DNA from 4 places in the Agromyces excoecariae genome. Region 1 is predicted to be linked to each of the others. Evidence: predicted binding sites of a transcription regulator. Region 1 holds the regulator's gene; each other region holds the start of a gene.
The links. Region 1 encodes LexA, which represses DNA repair genes until DNA is damaged. Its sites were predicted from a motif close to TCGAACANNTGTTCGA; they were not measured.

Region 1 (5,752 bases):
GGTCGTCTTCAACAAGGCCGACCTCGTCACCCCGGAGGACCGCCTCGTCCTGCAGGGCCTCGAGCCGAACGCGGTGTTCGCCTCCGCGCGCACGGGCGAGGGCGTCGCCGAGGTGCTCGCCGCGATCGGGCGCATGCTGCCCGACCCGGCCGTCGAGGTCGACCTGCTCGTGCCGTACGACCGAGGTGACGTCATCTCGGCGCTGCACGAGGGCGGGCGCGTGCTCTCGACCGACTACGTCGAGGACGGCACGCGCATCCGCGCGCTCGCATCGCCCGAGCAGGCCGCGCAGCTCGAGGAGTTCCGCGCGGCGGCGCTCGCGTAAGGGCCGCCGCGCGACCGGCGCCGCAGCGCCGCACCGGCCTGCGTCACCCGGCGCCGCACCGCCGCACGGCGCCCGGCGGAACGCCACCGAGTCACTCGTCGTAACACCGGGAGCGGATGCCCCCGACCCGGCGTATCGTCGCACCTGATCGTGGCGAGCGGCCGGATGCCGCCCGCCTGGAGCGACCGCCGAGCCCGGCATCCGCCCGCGAGACCCACCTGCCGTTCCGGCCGGTCGGGCGCGGCGTGCCGTGCATCCGACCTCCCCGGAACTGCTCGCCACCTGGAGCGACATGACCGGAACCGAGCCCGACGGCGCCGCCGCCCGGCCGCGCGTGCCGATCTCGTTCGAGCTGTTCCCGCCGCGCACCGACGCCGCGGCGATCGCGCTCGGCCGCACCATCGACCGCCTCGCCGAGGCCGACCCCGCGTTCATCTCCGTGACGTTCGGCGCCGGCGGGTCGAGCCGCGACCGCTCGCTCACGGTGCTCCGGTACATGCTCGAGCACACGCGCGTCGAGCCGATGGCGCACCTGACGTGCGTCGGCTCGAGCCACGCGGAGGCGAACCGCCTCGTGCGCGAGTTCCTCGACGCGGGCGTCACCAGCTTCCTGGCGCTCCGCGGCGACCCGCCCGCGGGAGCGGTCGACGCCGAGGACGCGATCGGCGACCTGCACAGCGCCGCCGAACTCGTGCAGCTGATCCACCGGGTGCAGGAGGAGCGCGAGCCCTTCGGGCAGTCGCGCATCCCGGGGATGCCGGGGGTCACCGCCATCCGGGAGCGCCCCCGCCCGGAGCGCGTCGCCGTCGCGGCCTTTCCGACCGGCCACCCGCGTTCGCGCGGGTCGAACCAGGACGTCGACGTGCTGCTCGCGAAGGAGGTCGCGGGCGCCAACCTCGCGATCACGCAGCTCTTCTGGCACGCCGACGACTACCTGACGTTCGTGCAGCGCGCCCGCGCGGGCGGCGTGACCATCCCGATCCTGCCGGGCATCATGCCCGTGACGACGCCCGCCCGGCTCGCGCGTCTCGAGCAGCTCACGGGCGTCCCGGCGCCGGCCGAACTCGCGATCGACCTCGAGATCGAGCCCGATGCCGAGGCGCAGTTCGAGCTCGGCGTGGCGTACGCCGCGAACCTGGCCGCCGACGTGCTCGCGGGCGACGCCCCCGGGCTCCACCTGTACACCTTCAACCGCCACGAGGCCGTGCTCGCCGTGCTCGACCGGCTCGGCCTCGCCACCGCCCCCGCCCATGCGGGCACCGAGAGGAACACGAGAGAACGATGACCGCACCCGCCTTCCCCACCGGAACGATCCTCGGCTACCCGCGCATCGGGCGCCGCAGGGAGCTCAAGCACGCCGTCGAGGCGTTCTGGGCCGGCCGGATCGACGCCGCCGAGCTCGAGCGCACCGCGGCCGGCCTCCGCGCGGCGACGCGCGAGCGACTCGCCGAGCTCGGACTCGAACGCGCCGGCTCGGCGATTCCCGAGTCGTTCTCGTACTACGACCAGGTGCTCGATGCCGCCGTCGCGGTGGGCGCGGTTCCGGCGCGCTTCGAGCGCCTGCTCGACGCCGACGGCCGACTCGACCTCGCGGGGTACTTCACGGTCGCCCGCGGCGAGGGTGCCGACGCGCCGCTCGAGATGACCAAGTGGTTCGACTCGAACTACCACTACCTCGTGCCCGAGATCGGTGCCGACACCGCGTTCGCGCCGCACGCCGACGCGCTGGTCGCCCAGGTCCGCGAGGCGCGCGAGGCCGGCTTCGTGACGCGCCCCGTGCTCGTCGGCCCGGTCACGTTCCTGCTGCTGGCGAAGCCGGCGGATGGCGCGCCCGAGGGCTTCCGTCCGCTCGACCGCCTCGCCGACCTGATGTCGGTCTATCGCGCCCTCCTCGCCGAGCTCGCCGCAGCCGGCGTCGAATGGGTGCAGCTCGACGAGCCCGGCCTCGTCAGCGAGAGCCTCGACGAGCCGCGCGAGCGCGTGCTCGAGGCCGTCGCGGAGGCGTACGAGGAGCTGGGAGCGGCGGAGGCCCGCCCGGCGATCCTCGTCGCCGCGCCCTACGGCGACCTGGCCGACGCGCTGCCGGCGCTCGCGGCGACCCCGGTCGAGGCGATCGGGCTCGACCTCGTCCGCGGCGACCTGCCCGGGCAGCTCGACCCCGTGACCGAGGAGGCGCTCGCCGCGAAGACGCTCGTCGCGGGCGTCGTCGACGGCCACAACATCTGGCGCGGCGACCTCGCGCACGCGTTCGCCCGCGCCGAGGCGGTCCGTTCGCTCTCTGGTTCGGTCGCCGTGTCGACGTCGACGTCGCTCCTGCACGTCCCGCACGACGTCGACGAGGAGACCGCGCTCGATGCGCGCCTCGTGAGCTGGCTCGCCTTCGCCGACCAGAAGGTCGCACAGGTCGCGACGCTCGCGCGCGGCCTCGCCGAGGGGCGCGAGGCCATCGCGGCCGATCTCGACGCGGCATCCGCCGCCCTCGCCGACCGGGCCGCGGCGCCGGGCGTTCGCGTGCCCGCCGTGCGCGAGCGCCTCGCCGCGCTCGACGCGAGCGCGTTCGCGCGTGCCGCGTACGACGACCGCGTCGCCGCGCAGGAGGACCTCGCGCTGCCGGCGCTGCCCACCACGACCATCGGGTCGTTCCCGCAGACCGCCGACATCCGCCGCGCCCGCGCTCGGCTCGTCAAGGGCGAGCTGACGGATGCCGCGTACCGCGAGCTCATGCGCGAGGAGATCGCCCGGGTCATCCGCCTGCAGGAGGACCTCGGCCTCGACGTCCTCGTGCACGGCGAGCCCGAGCGCAACGACATGGTGCAGTACTTCGCCGAGCTGCTCGACGGCTTCGCGGTGACGCAGCACGGCTGGGTGCAGTCGTACGGTTCGCGCTGCACGCGTCCGTCGATCCTCTGGGGCGACGTCTCGCGCCCGGCACCGATGACGGTCGAGTGGTCGACCTTCGCGCAGTCGCTCTCGGAGAAGCCCGTCAAGGGCATGCTCACGGGCCCGGTCACGATCCTCGCGTGGTCGTTCGTGCGTGATGACCAGCCGCTCGGCGACACCGCCCGGCAGGTCGCGCTCGCGCTCCGCGACGAGATCGGCGACCTCGAGGGGGCGGGCATCCGCGTCATCCAGGTCGACGAGCCCGCGCTCCGCGAGCTCCTTCCGCTGAAGCTCGCGGACCAGCCGGCGTACCTCGACTGGTCGGTCGGCTCGTTCCGGCTCGCCACGGGCGGCGCTGCGCCGGCCACGCAGGTGCACACGCACCTCTGCTACTCGGAGTTCGGCGTCGTGATCGACGCGATCCGCGAGCTCGACGCCGACGTGACCTCGATCGAGGCGGCGCGCAGCCGCATGGAGGTCGTCGGCGACCTCGCCGCGAGCGGCTTCGACCACGGCGTGGGCCCGGGCGTCTACGACATCCACTCGCCGCGCGTGCCCAGCGTCGAGGAGGTGCGCTCGCTCCTCGAGCGCGCGGTCGACGGCGTGCCAGCCGGACGGCTCTGGGTGAACCCCGACTGCGGCCTGAAGACCCGCGGCTACGACGAGACGGTCGCGTCGCTGGCGAACATCGTGGAGGCGACGCGCTCGGTGCGCGAGGACGTGGCCGTGGCGACGGCCTGACGCCAGGATCGAGGGGCGGGTGGCGCGGGGGGGGCCCCCCGCCACCCCCCCCCCCCGGGGGGGGGGGGGGCCGGGGCCCCCGGCCGCCCCCCCGCTGGGGGGGGCGGCGGCCGGGGGCCCCCCCCCCGCCCCCCGCCCCTCGTCGTCGGTGGCGCTGCCGGTGGAGGTGCCGAGCGGGTGAACCGGCCTAGACGGTGCGCAGGACCGCGACGACCTTGCCGAGCACCTCGGACTCGTCGCCGAGGATCGGCTCGAACGCCGAGTTGCGGGGGAGCAGCCACGTGTGGCCGTCGCGCTGGCGGAAGACCTTGACGGTCGCCTCGCCGTCGAGCATGGCCGCGACGATCTCGCCGTTCTCAGCCGTGCGCTGCGAACGCACGACGACCCAGTCGCCGTCGCAGATCGCGGCGTCGATCATCGAGTCGCCGACGACCTTCAGGATGAACAGCTCGCCCTTGCCGACCAGCTGGCGCGGGAGGGGGAAGACCTCCTCGATCTGCTGCTCGGCGGTGATCGGGACGCCGGCGGCGATGCGGCCGACGAGCGGCACCATGGCCGCGTCGCCGACCGGGGCGGGCTCGGCGGCCGGGCTGCGCTCGGTCCCGGGCACGTCGATGAGGATCTCGAGTGCGCGGGGGCGATTCGGGTCGCGCCGCAGGTAGCCGGCGAGCTCGAGCTGGTTCAGCTGGTGCGTGACGCTCGAGAGCGAGGAGAGGCCGACGGCGTCGCCGATCTCGCGCATGCTCGGTGGGTAGCCCCGATCGGCGACCGAGCCTCGGATGACCTCGAGGATCGCGAGCTGCTTCGGGCTCAGCGTCTTGCGCCGACGCGACCGGCCGCTCGCGCCGCGTGCCTGGTCGATGTCGATGCTCACGTGCCTCGCCTCTCGTCGGGACCGCGTCGGCCCGGATGTCGGTGGTCGATGTTCGACTGTCGTCGGACATTCGAAACTGTATCCGCCTCGCACGCACGCGACAAACATCCGTTCGAGTGTGTCGCGGAATCGGGCCCGGAAATCCCACCCTCCGGTGCTTGCAGCGTCGAACGTTCGAAGATATATTCGGAACACAGCTTCGCATCCGGCCCTCCCGGCCGAGGGTCGGATGCGGGGCTGGAGCCCCGGGAGGTGCGGAATGAGTGCAGTGGTGATCGGACCCGTCGGCGCAGCGCCGGCCATGCCCGACTTCGTGGGGCCCGCCGCGCGCACGCGACTCCGATTGACGCGTCGTGGCCGCGTCGTGCTGACGGCCCTCGCCACCGTGCCGATCGTCGCGGGTGTGCTGGTCGGAACGCTCTCCTCGGGAGGCGCCATCGCGGGCATCGATGACGGCCGCGCCACCACCACGTTCGAGACCGTGGTCGTCGGTGCGGGCGACTCGTTGTGGGGCATCGCCGAGTCGATCGCGCCGCACGCCGACCCCCGCGAGGTCATCTACGAGATCATGCGGCTGAATGGCCTGCGCGACGCCGTGGTGCAGCCGGGCCAGGAGCTCGTGCTTCCCGCGGTCGACTGAGAGCGCGTCTGAGCCTCGCGGCATCGTGGCCGGGCTCGACGAAATGCTCGTGATCGACTCGTCGCGCGCGAGCGTGCCCGCGGCCCGCTGCGGGCGGGGTTGCTGCAACGACGAGGCCAACCCGAACCGACCGGCGCCTGATCTGAGCGCGCGCGCCGAAGGGCCCGGTGGTCGACCGGGAATGGTGCGCGGATCAACGTCCGCGGTACTGTCGGGGCCGTGATCATCGCGATCTTTCGTCGCCGCCTGCGCGACGGCGCGACCTTCGACGACTTCATCAGCGCGTGGGAGG
Region 2 (5,752 bases), on a different contig from region 1:
CTCGCTGTCGCTCAAGGCGACCCAGGAGGACCCGTGGCAGGTCTTCGCGCGTACGCACGCGATCGGCCAGGTCACCCCGGGCAAGGTCACGAAGCTCGTGCCGTTCGGTGCGTTCGTGCGCGTCGCGGACGGCATCGAGGGCCTCGTGCACATCTCGGAGCTGTCGGGCCGTCACGTCGAGCTCGCCGAGCAGGTCGTGTCGGTGGGCGAGGAGGTCTTCGTCAAGGTCATCGACATCGACCTCGAGCGTCGCCGCATCTCGCTCTCGCTCAAGCAGGCCAACGACGGCGTCGACCCCGAGGGCACCGAGTTCGACCCGGCGCTCTACGGCATGCTCACCGAGTACGACGAGCAGGGCAACTACAAGTACCCCGAGGGCTTCGACCCCGAGACCAACGAGTGGCGCGAGGGCTTCGACGCCCAGCGCGAGAAGTGGGAGCAGGAGTACGCTGCCGCCCAGGCTCGCTGGGAGGCGCACAAGAAGCAGGTCGCGGCCTCGCTCGCGGCGCAGGCGTCGGACGACTCGTTCTCGTCGGGCACCTCGTCGTACTCCAGCGACTCGGCCGGCGCGGGCACCCTCGCCGACGACGCCTCGCTGGCGGCGCTGCGCGAGAAGCTCTCGAGCAACTAGTCGAAACGCGCGGCTCGCGCTGCGCGAACGGCACGCGGAAGGCCGGTCCCCACGGGGGCCGGCCTTCCGGCGTCTCCGCGAACGCTCGAGCACGGTTCGGACGGCGCCGCGCACGACAGCGCGACGCGGCGGCCGCCCAGAGCATCCCGCCTCGGCATCGTCGCGTCGTCGGGTGAGGAGTCGCGCACCAATAGAGTGGTCGTGTGTATCTGATCGGCCTCACCGGCGGCATCGCGTCGGGCAAGTCCACCGTCGCGCGTCGACTCGTCGAGCACGGCGCCATCCACCTCGACGCCGACCAGCTCGCCCGACGCGTGGTCGAGCCGGGAACCACCTGCCTGCAGGAGATCGTCGACGCGTTCGGCGAGGAGGTGCGAAGGCCCGACGGCACCCTCGATCGGCAGCGACTCGGCGAGCTCGTGTTCCGCGACGACGACGCACGAGCCAGGCTGAACGCGATCGTGCATCCCGCGGTCCGAGAGCTGTCCGCGAAGCTCATCGCGAAGGCCGAAGCCGACGATCCGGAGGCGGTCGTCGTCTACGACGTCCCGCTCCTCGTGGAGGCGCAGGTCGACCATCCGTTCGACCTCGTCGTCGTCACCAGCGCGCCGAAGCGCGCCCAGGTCAAGCGACTCGTCGAGGAGCGCGGGCTCGATCCGATCCAGGCCGAGGCGCGCGTGGATGCGCAGGTGAGCGACGAGGAGCGGCGTGCGGTGGCGGATGTCGTCATCGACACGGGTGGCACGATCGCCCACACGATGAGCCAGGCCGATGCCCTCTGGGTCGACATCGACCGCGCGAGGCGCGCCGAGCACGCGTGATCCGGGCCGGTGCCACCCGGTCCGGTGAGCGCCGAGCGACGTGCGGGTACGCCCACGGCGTACCCGGACCGAGTGTCGGTGCACCGACCTAGACTCGAATCCATGCAGTCGACCCGTTCAGTGCGCCCGTTCGAGGTCATCAGCGAGTACGCGCCGAGCGGCGACCAGCCCCAGGCGATCGCCGATCTCGCGGCCCGCATCAATGCCGGCGAGACCGATGTGGTGCTGCTCGGCGCGACGGGCACCGGCAAGTCCGCCACCACCGCCTGGCTGATCGAACAGGTGCAGCGGCCGACGCTCGTGCTCGCGCACAACAAGACGCTCGCGGCACAGCTCGCGAACGAGTTCCGCGAGCTCATGCCGAACAACGCGGTGGAGTACTTCGTCTCGTACTACGACTACTACCAGCCCGAGGCGTACGTTCCCCAGACCGACACCTTCATCGAGAAGGACTCCTCGATCAACGCCGAGGTCGAGCGACTCCGGCACTCGACCACGAACTCGCTGCTGAGCCGCCGCGACGTCGTCGTGGTCTCGACCGTCTCGTGCATCTACGGCCTCGGAACACCCGAGGAGTACCTCAGCGCGATGATGCCGCTGCAGGTCGGCCAGCGCGTCGACCGCGATTGGCTCATCCGGAAGTTCGTCTCCATGCAGTACCAGCGCAACGACGTCGACTTCTCGCGCGGCACGTTCCGCGTGCGCGGCGACACGATCGAGATCATCCCGGTCTACGAGGAGCACGCCATCCGGATCGAGATGTTCGGCGACGAGGTCGAGGCGCTGCACAGCCTGCACCCCCTGACCGGCACGGTCGTGGCGAAGCTCGATGCGGTACCGGTGTTCCCGGCCTCGCACTACGTCGCGAGCGTCGACGTCATGCAGCGGGCGATCGGCACGATCCGCGACGAGCTCGACGAGCGGCTGCAGGAGCTCGAGCGCCAGGGAAAGCTCCTCGAGGCGCAGCGGCTGCGGATGCGCACGACGTTCGACCTCGAGATGATGGAGCAGATCGGCTTCTGCTCGGGCATCGAGAACTACTCGCGCCACATCGACGGCCGGGCGCCGGGCGAGGCGCCGCACTGCCTGCTCGACTACTTCCCCGACGACTTCCTCGTCGTGATCGACGAGTCGCATGTCACCGTGCCGCAGATCGGCGCGATGTACGAGGGCGATGCGTCGCGCAAGCGCACGCTCGTCGAGCACGGGTTCCGGCTGCCGAGCGCGCTCGACAACCGGCCCTTGAAGTGGGACGAGTTCAAGGACCGGGTCGGCCAGACCGTGTACCTCTCGGCGACGCCGGGCCGGTACGAGATGGGCATCGCCGACGGCGTGGTCGAGCAGATCATCCGTCCGACCGGGCTCGTCGACCCCGAGATCGTCGTGAAGCCCAGCAAGGGCCAGATCGACGACCTGCTCGAGGAGATCCGAGGTCGCGCCGAGCGCGACGAGCGTGTGCTCGTCACGACGCTCACGAAGCGGATGGCGGAGGAGCTCACCGACTTCCTCACCGAGGCCGGCGTGCGCGTGCGGTACCTGCACTCCGACGTCGACACGCTCCGACGCGTCGAGCTCCTGACGGAGCTGCGCGCGGGGGTCTACGACGTCCTCGTGGGCATCAACCTCCTCCGCGAGGGCCTCGACCTGCCCGAGGTGTCGCTCGTTGCGATCCTCGACGCCGACAAGGAGGGCTTCCTCAGGTCATCGACCTCGCTCATCCAGACGATCGGTCGAGCAGCGCGCAACGTCTCCGGCCAGGTCCACATGTACGCCGACGTGATGACCGAATCGATGCGGCTCGCGATCGACGAGACGAATCGTCGGCGCGACCGGCAGATCGACTACAACCGGGTGAACGGCATCGACCCGACGCCGCTCCGGAAGCGGATCGCCGACATCACCGAAGTGCTCGCCCGCGAGGAGGCCGACACCGCCGCGCTCCTCGCCGGGCGCGACGGGCGGAAGTCGTCGCCGGTCCCGATGCGACGCGACGGCATCGCCGCGGCCGGGGCGAACGACCTCGAGGAGCTCATCCGCGACCTCAACGACCAGATGCTCGAGGCCGCCGGCGAGTTGAAGTTCGAGCTCGCGGCGCGGCTGCGCGACGAGGTCTCGGAGTTGAAGCGCGAGCTGCGCCAGATGGAGAAGGCCGGGCATCTCGGCTGATCGACGACGGTACGACCACGCGACATCCGAGAGCGCTTCGAACGTGTGTTCGCTCTCAGCAGGTGCGCTCACGGCGAGAGTGTCGGAGGCCGTTCGTAGACTCGTAGGGTGCCAGTTTCACGTCTCGATGCCCATTCGCGCCTGAGTGTCCGCGGGGCACGCGTCCACAACCTGCGCGACGTCGACGTCGAGATCCCTCGCGACGCGATGGTGGTGTTCACCGGCCTCTCGGGGTCGGGCAAGTCCTCCCTCGCGTTCGACACGATCTTCGCCGAGGGCCAGCGTCGTTACGTCGAGTCGCTCTCCGCGTACGCGCGGCAGTTCCTCGGCCAGGTCGATCGGCCCGATGTCGACTTCATCGAGGGCCTCAGCCCGGCGGTGTCGATCGACCAGAAGTCCACGAACCGCAATCCGCGGTCGACGGTCGGCACGATCACCGAGATCTACGACTACATGCGCCTGCTCTGGGCGCGAATCGGCGTGCCGCACTGCCCGGTGTGCGGCGAGCGGATCCAGCGGCAGACCGTGCAGCAGATCGCCGATCGACTCATGGAGCTCGAATCGGGCACGCGCTTCCAGGTGCTGAGCCCGGTCGTCTCGCAGAAGAAGGGCGAGTTCGTCGATCTCTTCCGCGAACTCTCCGGGCAGGGGTATTCCCGCGCCGTCGTCGACGGCGAGCTCATCCGCCTCGACGAGGCGCCGAAGCTGAAGAAGCAGGTCAAGCACGACATCTCGGTCGTCATCGACCGGCTCGTGGCCTCCGACGACATCCTCGGTCGGCTCACCGACTCGCTCGAGACCGCGTTGCGCCTCACCGATGGCCTGGTGCAGGTCAACTTCGTCGACCGCGAGGGCGATGCCGCCTGGCAGACCTTCTCCGAGAAGCTGAGCTGTCCGAACCAGCACCCGATCGCGCTCACCGAGATCGAGCCGCGGACGTTCTCGTTCAACGCCCCCTTCGGCGCGTGTCCCGAGTGCTCCGGGCTGGGCACCCGGATGTCGGTCGACGAGGAGCTGCTGCTCGGCGACCCGGCCCTCAGCATCGCCGAGGGCGTCATCCTCCCGTGGACCTCGCAGGGCAAGAGCCTCTACAACTACTACGAGAAGCTCCTCGACGGGCTGGCCCGCGACCTCGGCTTCTCGCTGGACACGCCGTGGGAGGAGCTCGACGCTGACGCCCGCCACGCCGTCCTGCGCGGCGACAACTTCGAGGTGCGCGTGCGCTGGCGCAATCGATACGGGCGCGAGATGAGCTACACCTCGGGCTTCGAGGGCGTGGTGCCCTACATCGAACGGCAGTACCTCCAGGCCGAGACCGACGTGCAGCGTGCGCGCTGGGCCGAGTACCTCCGCGAGATCCCCTGCCCGGTCTGCCGCGGCGACCGGCTGAAGCCGGAGGTGCTGTCGGTCCTGATCCACGACGCGTCGATCGCCGACGTCTGCAGGCTCAGCCTGCACGACGCGCGTGCGTTCATGGACCGCCTCGAGCTGACGGATCGCGAGCAGGCGATCGCGGCCCAGGTGCTCCGCGAGATCAAGCTCCGGCTCGACTTCCTCATCCGCGTCGGCCTCAGCTACCTCGACCTGGCGCGCGCGGCCGGCACGCTCTCGGGCGGCGAGGCGCAGCGCATCCGGCTGGCGACGCAGATCGGGTCCGGCCTGACCGGCGTCCTCTACGTGCTCGACGAGCCCAGCATCGGACTGCACCAACGCGACAATCGGCGGCTCATCGACACGCTCGTGGCCCTTCGCGACCTCGGCAACACGCTCATCGTGGTCGAGCACGACGAGGACACGATCCGCACGGCCGACTGGATCGTCGACATCGGCCCGGGTGCCGGAGTCCACGGCGGCACGGTCGTCCACAGCGGCAGCTACGCCGACCTCATGAAGAACACCCGGTCCCTCACGGGCGACTACCTCGCCGGCCGGAAGGAGATCGCGATCCCGTCGACGCGCCGCCCGGTCGACCCGTCCCGGGTCATCCGCGTCGAGGGCGCGCAGGCCAACAACCTTCGCGGCGTCGACGTCGAGTTCCCCCTCGGGACCTTCACCGCGGTGACGGGCGTGAGCGGATCGGGCAAGTCGTCGCTCGTGAACGACATCCTCTACCGGGTGCTCGCCAACCGGCTGA
Region 3 (5,752 bases), on a different contig from region 1:
CGGCACGCCGGGGCGTCGCCTCGCACTGCCGAACGCGCGGGTGCTGATCCACCAGCCGGCGATGGGCGAGGCCGGCCACGGCCAGGCGTCCGACATCGAGATCCAGGCGGCCGAGATCCTGCGCATGCGCACCTGGCTCGAGGAGACGCTGTCGCGTCACTCGAACCGCACGATGGAGCAGGTCAACGCCGACATCGACCGCGACAAGATCCTGTCCGCGGAGGAGGCTCGCGAGTACGGGCTCATCGACCAGGTCCTCACGTCACGCAAGACCCTGCCGGCGTTGAGCCGATAGGGTCCGACGGGCTCACGAGGGGCGGGTGCGGATGTCGCATCCGCCCCTCGGCATGTCGTTTCCGCCAAACCGTGGCGGATCGGCCCCGAGCACGCCCCGTCGGGCTAGGCTCGGAACAGACTCGGTTCGAGGGAGGAAGCGATGGCACGCATCGGGGAGAGTGCTGACCTGCTGAAGTGCTCCTTCTGCGGCAAGAGCCAGAAGCAGGTCCAGCAGCTCATCGCCGGTCCCGGCGTGTACATCTGCGACGAGTGCGTCGAGCTCTGCAACGAGATCATCGAGGAGCGACTCGCCGAGGCGGGGGAGCCCGAGTCGGGCGAGTTCGAGCTGCCCAAGCCGAAGGAGATCTTCGGGTTCCTCGAGGAGTACGTCATCGGCCAGGATGCCGCCAAGCGCGCATTGGCCGTCGCCGTCTACAACCACTACAAGCGCGTCCGCGCGAAGGCCGCGATCACTCCCGCCGACCGCGCTCACGACGATGTCGAGATCGCGAAGTCGAACATCCTGCTGATCGGCCCGACCGGGTGCGGCAAGACCTACCTGGCGCAGACGCTCGCGAAGCAGCTCAACGTGCCGTTCGCGGTGGCGGATGCCACGGCGCTCACCGAGGCCGGCTACGTCGGCGAAGACGTCGAGAACATCCTCCTGAAGCTCATCCAGGCCGCCGACTACGACGTCAAGCGGGCCGAGACGGGCATCATCTACATCGACGAGGTCGACAAGATCGCGCGCAAGGCCGAGAACCCGTCGATCACGCGCGACGTGTCGGGCGAGGGCGTGCAGCAGGCGCTGCTGAAGATCCTCGAGGGCACGGTGGCCTCCGTTCCCCCGCAGGGAGGCCGCAAGCACCCGCACCAGGAGTTCATCCAGATCGACACCACGAACGTCCTGTTCATCGTCGCCGGCGCCTTCGCCGGGCTGGAGGAGATCATCTCCTCGCGCGCGGGCAAGCGCGGAATCGGGTTCGGGGCACCGCTTCACTCCAAGCAGGACGAGGCGGAGCTCTTCAGCGAGGTCCTTCCCGAGGACCTGCACAAGTTCGGACTGATCCCGGAGTTCATCGGCCGCCTGCCCGTGGTCGCGACGGTCACCCCGCTCGACCGCACGGCACTCATGGAGATCCTGACCGAGCCGCGGAACGCGCTCGTCAAGCAGTACCAGCGGATGTTCGAACTCGACGGCGTGGAACTCGACTTCGACCACGCCGCGCTCGAGGCGATCGCCGACCTCGCGGTGCTGCGTCAGACGGGCGCCCGCGGTCTTCGCGCGATCATGGAGGAGGTGCTCGGGCCCATCATGTTCGAGGTTCCTTCCTCCACTGGCGTCGCGCGGGTCGTCGTCACCAAGGAGACGGTCATCGACAACGCGGCCCCGACGATCGTTCCGTCGAAGCCGCGTCGGGCCGAGAAGTCGGCCTGACCCTCGCGCGCCTCGATCCGGGCAGTCGCTCGGTTCGACCGCGGCGCCGCGAGTCGGTCGCGCGCGGTTCAGTCGAACACGCGGAGCACGTGCCAGTGAGTGCCGTCGTGTCCGACGTCGAACATGCGCGTCTCGCCATCGGGACTCGTCGCCTGGAAGCGCCACCCGGTGATCGCGAGCGGGGCTCGGCCCGATCCCGGATCGCCGCCGGCGAAGGGCAGCCACCAATCGGCGGGGCCGACGAGTGGGGTGGGCGTGTCGTCGACGCGATACCGTCGGGCGCGCCAGACCAGGCGCTGGGGGATGCCGGAGCCGTCGGTCCAGACCTCCGCCGGTTCCATCGTCCGCTGCATCCCGACCTCCGACATTCGAAACTCTGTTCGAATGGTATCACCGCCCATCGTGGGGCGGAACGCTCGGAACGCTCGGAACGCTCGGAACGCTCGGAACGCTCGGAACGCTCGGAACGCTCGGACGGATCCCCGGAGCGTGCGCGCCCGTGCGTGGGCGGGCGTTTCGCGTGATCAGCGGTGTGCGGCGCGCCGGAACCCCGCCATGCTCGACGTGGTCGGGCCGGAAGCCTACGCCAGGTCGTCGTCGCTGCGGGCGCCGAAGACGATCTCGTCCCAGCTGGGCATCGCCGCGCGTCCCTTCTTCGGCCGGGGAGCCTGGCCCGACTTGCCGCCCCAGAGCGCTCGTGCGGCGGCGCCGGCGCGTTCCTGCGTCTCGTCGTCGTCTGCCGGCTCCACGTCGGACTCCGCGTCGATGCCGAGCGTCGGCGGGGGCTGCGGCGTCGACGCGGGCGTCGTGGGGGCGATGGGCGATGGCGCGGGCGTGAGCCGCTCGGAACCCACTTCGCGCTCGCCGCGCCGGCGGCGCAGGGCCTCGAGCAGGTCGGCGGTCTCGCCGGTGTGCGGTGCGGGCTCGTCGGCCCGCTTGATCGCGGCGCGTGCGACGGCGGCACTCGATGCCGCGGGTGCGGCAGTCGTGCCGGAGGCGTTGGGTCCCGCGGCGGGCCGGGCGATGGCCAGCTCGGGCTGCGGTGCGGTGTCGTCGTCCGCGGTGTCGTTCGCCTCGAACGTGAAGGCGCCGCTGTCGAATCGGGATGCGTCGTCGTCGGATGCGGAGACCGCACGCAGTCGAGGGATCATGCCACCGCGGACCTCACCCTGCTTCGAGAGGGTGGTCGCATCGGTGTTCTGCGGGTGCAGGGCCTGCTTCCGCGGCTCGAAGGTCCAGCGGGCGTCGTGGTCGATGCCATCGGCGGTGAACTCGAGCTTGACCATCCAGCCGCGCTCCTCGTCCTTCCAACTCGCCCAGCGTTCGCCGTGCGCGCCGAGTCCGGCCAGGCGCTCGCGGACCATCGTCCCGAACGAAGTGGGCTCATCGCCCTCGGAGACCTCGGCGTGCGTCGGCACCGCGAGGGCGGAGGTCACCATGTGTTCGCGCTCGGCGATCACCGGACCCTCGAACCGTCGGATGAAGTCGACCGACGCACCCGTGAGCTCGGCGACCTCCTCGGCCGACAGTCCGGAGCGGATGTGCGACTGCACCTCGCGCGGGGAGAGCCTCGGTCCGGTGTGCGTCTCGGGCACCGCCTGACGGATGCGGGACTGCAGCACCTCGTCGACCTCGATCCGGAATCGCGCCCCGTCGTCGGAGGCCGCGATGAGGGCGCCGCTCTCGACCCCGATCACCTTGAGTTCCTGCATGGCGAGAAGCCCTTCCGTGCCCTTGATCTCCGCCCAAGGATGCCACGCCGTGCCCGCCTGCGCTGGGAATACGCCGGGCGTGCCGTCAGTTGTGCATTCCACCGGTTCGGATGGCCGACGGATGGTTTGCTTACGCACTTGATTTCGTGCAGACTATGGCCGCCGAATCCTCGGCAATGGAAAAAAGGATGGGAATGGCAACGGATTACGACGCGCCGCGGAAGACCGACGACGACTCCGAGTCGATCGAGGCCCTCAAGGAGCGCGTGCCCGACAAGATGTCGGGAAGCGTCGACGTCGAGGACGCCGACAACCCCGGCAGTTTCGACCTGGCGGGAGCCGACCTGTCCGACGTCGAGCTCGACGTCGTCGTGCTTCCCCCGCAGGCGGACGAGTTCACCTGCGTCAGCTGCTTCCTCGTGAAGCACCGCTCGCAGATCGACCACGAGACCAAGCTCGGGCCGATCTGCCTGGAGTGCGCCGCCTAGGCGGGCTCCCCACCGACACGGGGCCGTCGCGATCCGTTGATCGCGGCGGCCATTTCGTGCGGATGCCGCGTCGAGACGAGCCAGTACGGCGCCGGGTCGGCGGCATCCTCGATGGGAATCCGCACGACGTCGCGGATCCAACCGCGGATCACGAGGAATGCGCGCACATCGAGGCCGGTGCCGCGTTCGGTCCGTGCGGCCTCGGCCTCGGCGGGGACCGCCTCGCCCGTGAACTCGAGCGGAACCACGGCGCGCCCCGCGCGGAGCCGACCGTCGGCCACCTCGATGACCGGCGAGGTGAGCGTCAGCGACCCCGCGACCGCCACGTAGAGGATGACGCCCGTGACGATGCCGGCCGGAAGCGACACCGGGGCGAGCACGAGGATGCTCGCCGGGACGAGCAGGAGGCTGGAGAGGTAGATCCATGGCGTCGGCCAGAGCCGTTCGCGGTAGTCGGGCATGGAACTATCAGACCAGACTTCTGCACTACCCTCGAACGGTGACCGATTCCGTCGATGTGCTGATCACGGCCGACCACGTTCCCGCCTACGCCCATCCGGGCGACGCCGGGGCCGACCTGCACGCCGCCGAGTCCGTGGTGCTCGAGCCCGGGGAGCGCGCCAGCGTGGGCACGGGCGTCGCGGTCGCGCTGCCCGACGGCTACGTCGCCTTCGTGGTTCCGCGGTCGGGCCTCGCGTTCAAGCACGGCATCACGATCGTGAACGCGCCGGGCACGGTCGACGCGGGCTATCGCGGCGAGATCAGGGTCGCACTGCTGAACACCGACGCCCGCGAGCCCTATCGGATCGAGGCGGGCGACCGGATCGCGCAGCTGGTGGTCATGCCGGTGAGCCGAGCGCGGTTCGTCGAGGTCGAGAAGCTGCCCGGGAGCCTTCGCGGCGAGGGAGGATTCGGGTCCACCGGATTCGGGGCGAACCAGTCAGGAGCACACGCGTGAGCGACATCGAGAACATCGACGAGATCCCCGTCGACCACCCCAAGTCCGCGCCGGAGGACCGCGCGACGAACGGCCCGCTGGACGAATCCGAGGCCAATCCGGTCCGCCCGTACGTCGACCTCGGCGGCGTCAAGGTGCTGCCCCGGGAGGGGCTGCACCTCCGGCTGGAGGTCGAGGAGGGCACGAAGCGCGTCGTCGCGGTCGGTCTCGACTACGCCAACTCGACCCTGCAGGTCCAGCCGTTCTCGGCTCCGCGGTCGAGCGGCCTCTGGCACGAGATCCGCGGCCAGATCGCCGACCAGATCGCACGCCAGGGCGGTACCACCCAGGTTCGCGAGGGCACGTTCGGCCCCGAGCTGCTCGCCCAGATCCCCGTCACGACGGCCGACGGGCAGGCCGGCCAGATGAGACTCGCGAGATTCATCGGCGTCGACGGTCCGCGCTGGTTCCTGCGCGGCGTGATCGCCGGCGAGGCGGCGGCCGACCCGACCGCAGCGGCGAAGGTGGAGGACCTGTTCCGCTCGATCGTCGTGGTGCGAGGCAACACGCCCATGCCCCCGCGCGACCTCATTCCGCTGCGCATGCCCGCTCCGTCCTCGGGTGGTCCGTCCGCGTGAGTGACGACCGCGCTGCCGATCGCACGGACCCGGATCGCGCCGACGAGGCCGCCGAGGCCTCGAACGGGGAAGCCGACGCCCCGGCCGCCGAGTTCGGCCGCCAGGTCGCCGCGGCCGCCGAGAAGTCGGGCCTCGGTCGGATCGCGCGCGACGAGACGCTGACCCCCGCCGACCTGGTCGGGGCGCTCGGCGGCATCCGAGGCCTCGCGGAGGCGATCCTCCCCGGCCTCGTGTTCCTCGTGGTCTACACGTTCACGCGCGAA
Region 4 (5,752 bases), on a different contig from region 1:
ACGGCGGCACGGCGAGGGCCCTCGAGCGGGTCGGCGACCGATGGGCGCTGCTCATCGTGCGCGACCTGCTCGTCGGCCCCCGCCGGTACGGCGACCTGAAGGCGGGCCTGCCCCGGATCCCCACCAACATCCTCAGCGATCGCCTGAAGGAGCTGCAGGAGGCCGGCGTGCTCCGCCGCGTGCCGATGGTGCGCGGCGGCTACGAGCTCACCGAGCTCGGCCGCGCCCTCGAACCCGTGCTCGTCGCGCTCGAACGATGGGGGTGGGGCCTCGGCGGGGAGCCGGGCGACGACGAGGGCGTCAGCGCCGACTCGCTCGCGTTCGCGCTGCGCGCGGCATTCCGACCGGATGCCGCGGCCGAGCTCCCGCCCACCGAGTACGTGCTCCACACGGGCGAGGTGTCGCTCTCGGCGATCGTCGTCGGCCGCACGCTCGACATCGTGCCCGTCGGCGACGGCGCCCTGCCGCAGCCGCGTCGACGCTCCGCGCTCGAGCCGGTGCCGCAGGCCGTGCTCGAGCTCGACGTCGCGCCGACCGCGTTGTCCGGCCTGTTGTCTGGCGACCCCGGTGCGCCCGGGATCGCGGTGCTCACGGGCGGCGGCGAGCTGCTCGAACGCTTCGGGCGCACGTTCCGCATCGACCCGGCCCCGACGACGACGGATGCGGCGGGAAGGCTGGCGGCATAGCCGGTTCTGCGGCTGAGCCCGAGCGACGGGCTCACCCGGATCGGCTCAGCCGGACCCGCCGATCACGCCCCCGCTGTGGACGGGTCGGACCTCGACGCCGCCCGAGCTCGTGCGGACCGCCGGGTTCTCGCGCGCGATCGCGACCGCCGCATCGAGGTCGGGCGCCTCAAGCACGTAGTACCCCGCGACGAACGGCGCATCGGGCACGAACGGCCCGGCGGTGACCCCGCTCCGGCGCACCGAGACCGCCTCGGCGCGCGGCGTCAGCGCGTAGGCGAGGACCATCGAGCCCGAGGCCGCGAGCTCCTCGGCGTGCCGATCGTTCTCCTCGAGCTCGGCCCCGGAGGCGTCGAGGGCGTGCGCGGACTCGTCAGCGTAGATGAGGACGGCGAACTGCGGCATGGGAGCTCCTTCCGTGGACGCAGCCGATCCTGCCAGCGACACCCGACGTAGGGAGGGCCTTGACGCCGGGCGGGGCGCGGTGGAGCGGTCGTCCGGGCCATCGCAACCCCGTGACGTTCGACGGGGCGGCGAGGTAGAACAAGGTGATGACCTCCCCGCTGATCCTCGGCCCGATGCTCCGTCACGTCGGCGAGACCTCCGCGACGATCTGGGTCGAGACCGCGGACGCCGCGACGGTCCGCGTCCGGGCCGACGGCCGCAGTTGGCAGGCGCGGACCTTCGCCGTGCACGACCACCACTACGCCCTCGTCGAGCTCGATGGGCTCGAGCCGGGGTCGGTGCTGCCGTACGAGGTCGAAGTCGACGGCGAGCAGGCCTGGCCTGAGCCGGACTCGGAGCTGCCGGCATCCGTCGTCGCGACCTGGGAGCCGGGCCGACGCCTGCGCATGGCGTACGGGTCGTGCCGCACGAGCGTGCCGCACGACCTGAAGGGCAACCTCACGCACGGCGTCGACGCGATGCGCACGTTCGCGCTCGCGCTCGCCGACGGCTACGCGGAGCGACCCGACCTGATGATGTTCCTCGGCGACCAGGTCTACGCCGACATCACCTCGGAGGAGATGCAGGAGTTCATACGGAACAAGCGCGACATCGACGAGGAGCCGGGCGAGGAACTGAAGGACTACGAGGAGTACGCCCACCTGTACCGGCTCGCCTGGTCCGACCCCGCCAACCGCTGGCTGCTCTCGACGGTGCCGACCGCGATGATCTTCGATGACCACGACATCCGCGACGACTGGAACGCCTCGCACGACTGGAAGCAGGAGATGGAGGCCACCTCCTGGTGGCACGGCCGCATCGTGGCCGGGCTCGGGTCGTACTGGGTGTACCAGCACCTCGGCAACCTCACCCCGGAGGAGCGGTCTCGAGACGAGCTCTGGCAGCGGGTGGCCGGTCACGACGGCGACGGCGAACTCGACCTCACCGATGAGGTCGACGCGTTCGCCGACCGCAGCGACCGCGAGCCGACGAGCGTCCGGTGGAGCTACACGCGCGACTTCGACGACATCCGCCTCGTCGTCGTCGACTCGCGCGCCGCCCGCCAGCTCGACCCGGACGCCCGGGCCCTGCTCGACCCCGACGAGCTCGACTGGTTCGACGCGCAGTTGCGCGGCGGATTCCGGCACGTGCTGATCGCGACCTCCCTCCCGTTCCTCCTCCCGATGGGCCTGCACAACGTCGAGGCGTGGGATGAGGCGATCTCGCAGGGCGCATGGGGTCGACGGGCCGCCCGCGTCGGCGAGACACTCCGCCAGGCCGTGGACCTCGAGCACTGGGCCGCGTGGGAGGACACGTTCCAGAAGGTCGCGCGGATGGTCCGGGAGCTCGCCGCCGGCGAGCGCGGGCCGGCCCCGCAGAACGTGCTGTTCCTCGCGGGCGACGTGCACTACTCCTACCTCGCCCAGGTCGACCGCGACGACGTTCCCGGGTCGCGGATCCTCCAGGCCGTGTGCTCGCCCATCCGGAACCCGCTGCCGCGGGTCATGCGCTGGTTCTCGGTCGTGATGTCGTACGGCGCGGCGACGCCGATCGGCCGGCTCGCCGCGCGTTCTGCCAAGGTGCCCGACGCGCCGTTCCGCTGGCGCACCGTGAAGGGGCCGTGGTTCGCGAACAACCTCGCGATGCTCGTCGATGCGCCCGACGAGCTGCGGCTGACGTGGCACACGGGCGTGGTCGACGACGGCGACCAGCGGCATCCGCACCTCGAACAGGTGGCCGACGTGCGCGTGCCGGCCGATCCCCGGGCGCGAGTGACCTCGGGCTGAGCGCGAGGCGCGGTCGGCTCAGGCGGCCGGGTGCTCGACCCGGCCGCCGAACGCGGCGCGCACCTCGTCGTGGGGGAGCGCGACGTTGGCATGACCGTCGCGGCCGACCATGTCGCGGGCGGCGACGAGCGCGTTCGCGACGGCCTCCTCGGTGGCCTGGACGACCGCCTCGAAGTAGGGGTCGATGCGGCCCCACGGCACGAAGCGCGCGGTCTCGCAGGGGTCGTCGCCCGGCTCGGTGGTCGGGATGCTCGAAGTGAAGGCGCCCGCGTTGGCGGTCGAGCACGCCAGGAAGATGTCGCCCGAGAAGTGGCTTCCGCTCGTGCCGGTGCGGGCGAGCCCGAGCGGCACTCGGCGGGCGAGGGCCTCGCACTGGCCAGGCAGGAGCGGGGCGTCGGTGACCACGATGCCGATGACGCTGCCGGATCCGGCGCGCACGCGCGCCCGCTGGCCGTCGCGGACGAACCACTCGAGGTCCTCGTACGGGTTCGGAGCGGCCGACGCCCGGCCGAGGGGGACGCCGGCGAGCCGCAGCTCGTCGCGGGTGCCGAAGTTGGCCTGCAGGAAGATGCCGACGGTGTGGGTCTCGGCGCCGAGCCGGACGATCCGGGATGCGGTGCCGGACCCGCCCTTGAAGCCGTAGCAGTTCATGCCCGTGCCGCCGCCGACGTTGCCCTCCGCGACGGGCCCGCTCGCTGCGGAATCGATCGCGGCGATCGCGTGCCCGGGCCGCACGTGCCCGGCGTTGATCTGGTTGAGGTAGCCGTCCCACGTCTCGCCGACCACGGGGAGCATCCACTCCGCGGAGAGCTCGGGGTGCTCGCGGTGCGCCCACTCGTCGATGCCCGAGTGAACCGCGCCGACCGAATGGCTGTTCGTGATGCCGATCGGCAGCGTGAGGGCGCCGGACTCCTCGATCCAGCTGCGGCCGGTGAGCTCGCCGTTGCCGTTGAGCGAGTGGATGCCGGCGGCGCACGGCACGCCGACGCCGTCGCGACCGCGGGGGAGGATCGCGGTGACGCCCGTGCGGGCGACGGACGGGTCACCTGGGTCGCCCTCGATGATCGTCGTGTAGCCGACCTCGACGCCGGGGACGTCGGTGAGGGCGTTCCAGCGACCGGGCTCGCCGTCGAAGGGCACGCCGAGGTCGCGGGCCCTCGGGCCGTGGGTGGTGGCATTCGACGTCGTCATCGACTCACTCCAAGATTTCGAACACGCGTTCAGATGTTACGAGACCTCAACATAACACTGTTGACAACGAGTAGTGAGGAGAACTTGAATCACTGTTCAAGTCCCGTCCATGTCCCGAGCGCCGCGGCGCGGTGAGGAGTACGAGCAATGACGCAACACGCACCCGAGGCCGTGGCCGATACACCGACCGGAGGAGAGGCCGGGGCGGGCAGGCTCGCAGGCGGACGCCTGCGCGTCTGGGACATCGTCTTCTTCGTGGTGTCCGCCGCGGCGCCGCTGACCGTCGTCGCGAGCGGCGCGCCCACCACGATGCGACTGGGTGGGATCGGCGCCGCCGGCGCCATCCTCATCTGCGGCGTGGTCCTCGTGCTCTTCGCGGTCGGCTTCACGGCGATGTCGCGCTACGTGCGCAACACGGGCGCCTTCTACGCGTACGCCTCCCAGGGGCTGGGCAAGCCGCTCGGCATCGGCACCGCCCTGGTCACGGTCTTCGCCTACATCGCGCTCTCGGTGAGCTTCTACGGCTTCCTCGGGCTGTTCGCCCAGCTGACATTCGCGAACCTCCTCGGCCTCGACCTCCCGTGGCCGATCTGGTCGCTCATCGCGGCGGGCTGCGTGGCCTTCCTGGGCTACCGCAAGGTCGACGTCGGTGCGAAGGTCCTCGCCGTCCTGCTCACCGCCGAGGTCGGCATCCTGCTCGTGCTCTCCATCGCCGTGCTCGTCAACGGCGGCCCCGAGCCCTTGAGCGCAGCGCCGTTCGCGCCCGAGAACGTGTTCCTCGCGCCCGGCGTCGCCGCGCTGTTCGTGATCGGCTTCGGCGCCTACATCGGGTTCGAGGGCACCGCGATCTACTCCGAGGAGGCCAAGGACCCGTCGCGCACGGTGCCGATCGCCACGTACATCGCGATCGGGTTCCTCGCGGTCTTCTATGCCTTCACGTTCTGGGTGCTCACGGTCGCCTTCGGCGCGGAGGGTGTGCTCGAGCTCGTCGCCGGCGACGACTTCGAGTCGACGGTCTTCATCGCCGGCGAGCAGTACCTCGGCGCATGGGCCGGCGGGGTCCTCCAAGTGCTCATCGTGACGAGCTTCTTCGCCTGCCTCCTGGCATTCCACAACGCGTCGAGCCGGTACCTCTACTCGCTCTCCCGAGAGGGACTGCTCCCGAAGCCGCTCGCCCGGACGCACCCGACCAGCCATGCGCCCCACGTGGCGAGCACCACGATCGCCGCCATCGCGGTCGTCGCCATCCTCATCGCCTGGGCCACCGGCGCCGACCCGCTCCTGCAGCTCGGAATCTGGGCGTACGCGGCCGGCGTGGCGGGGCTCGTGTTCGCCCAGGCCGTCGCGGCGGTCTCGGTGGTCGGGTTCTTCGCGAAGGACCGGCGCGGGCACGGCTGGTTCCGGGTCATCGGTGCGCCGGTGCTCGGCGCCGCAGGCCTGATCGCAGGGTTCCTGCTCATCGCGCTGAACTTCCAGTACGTGAGCGGGCTCGACGGCCTGCCCAACCTCCTGCTCCTGCTGCCGACCCCGGTGCTGTTCGTCGCCGGTATCGTGTGGGGACTGGTCCTGCGCCGGCGCAACCCGGCGCAGTACGCCGAACTGGCGGAGCCCAGGACGGACTGACCCGCGAGGAACGGCACACGTGAA

Region 2: the regulator LexA is predicted to act here: its motif matches at 3,656-3,671, upstream of uvrA (excinuclease ABC subunit UvrA).
Region 3: the regulator LexA is predicted to act here: its motif matches at 2,083-2,098, upstream of ACSJD1_RS12530 (DUF6504 family protein).
Region 4: the regulator LexA is predicted to act here: its motif matches at 4,123-4,138, upstream of ACSJD1_RS07200 (DmpA family aminopeptidase).

Annotation. Positions count from the first base shown of each region.
Region 1 is NZ_JBPSLA010000016.1:135,687-141,438, forward strand. It holds gene hflX (GTPase HflX) at 1-325, shown strand, start outside; gene ACSJD1_RS16465 (methylenetetrahydrofolate reductase) at 618-1,610, shown strand; gene metE (5-methyltetrahydropteroyltriglutamate--homocysteine S-methyltransferase) at 1,607-3,946, shown strand; gene lexA (transcriptional repressor LexA) at 4,134-4,808, opposite strand; gene ACSJD1_RS16480 (LysM peptidoglycan-binding domain-containing protein) at 5,080-5,460, shown strand; gene ACSJD1_RS16485 (hypothetical protein) at 5,680-5,752, shown strand, end outside.
Region 2 is NZ_JBPSLA010000012.1:61,882-67,633, reverse strand. It holds gene rpsA (30S ribosomal protein S1) at 1-631, shown strand, start outside; gene coaE (dephospho-CoA kinase) at 835-1,452, shown strand; gene uvrB (excinuclease ABC subunit UvrB) at 1,555-3,618, shown strand; gene uvrA (excinuclease ABC subunit UvrA) at 3,727-5,752, shown strand, end outside.
Region 3 is NZ_JBPSLA010000012.1:169,905-175,656, reverse strand. It holds gene ACSJD1_RS12540 (ATP-dependent Clp protease proteolytic subunit) at 1-295, shown strand, start outside; gene clpX (ATP-dependent Clp protease ATP-binding subunit ClpX) at 437-1,714, shown strand; gene ACSJD1_RS12530 (DUF6504 family protein) at 1,783-2,067, opposite strand; gene sepH (septation protein SepH) at 2,296-3,426, opposite strand; gene ACSJD1_RS12520 (DUF4193 domain-containing protein) at 3,621-3,914, shown strand; gene ACSJD1_RS12515 (DUF3093 domain-containing protein) at 3,911-4,375, opposite strand; gene dut (dUTP diphosphatase) at 4,414-4,872, shown strand; gene ACSJD1_RS12505 (DUF3710 domain-containing protein) at 4,869-5,489, shown strand; gene ACSJD1_RS12500 (DUF3159 domain-containing protein) at 5,486-5,752, shown strand, end outside.
Region 4 is NZ_JBPSLA010000005.1:92,491-98,242, reverse strand. It holds gene ACSJD1_RS07215 (winged helix-turn-helix transcriptional regulator) at 1-686, shown strand, start outside; gene ACSJD1_RS07210 (YciI family protein) at 732-1,088, opposite strand; gene ACSJD1_RS07205 (alkaline phosphatase D family protein) at 1,235-2,914, shown strand; gene ACSJD1_RS07200 (DmpA family aminopeptidase) at 2,933-4,105, opposite strand; gene ACSJD1_RS07195 (APC family permease) at 4,253-5,728, shown strand; gene ACSJD1_RS07190 (TetR/AcrR family transcriptional regulator) at 5,748-5,752, shown strand, end outside.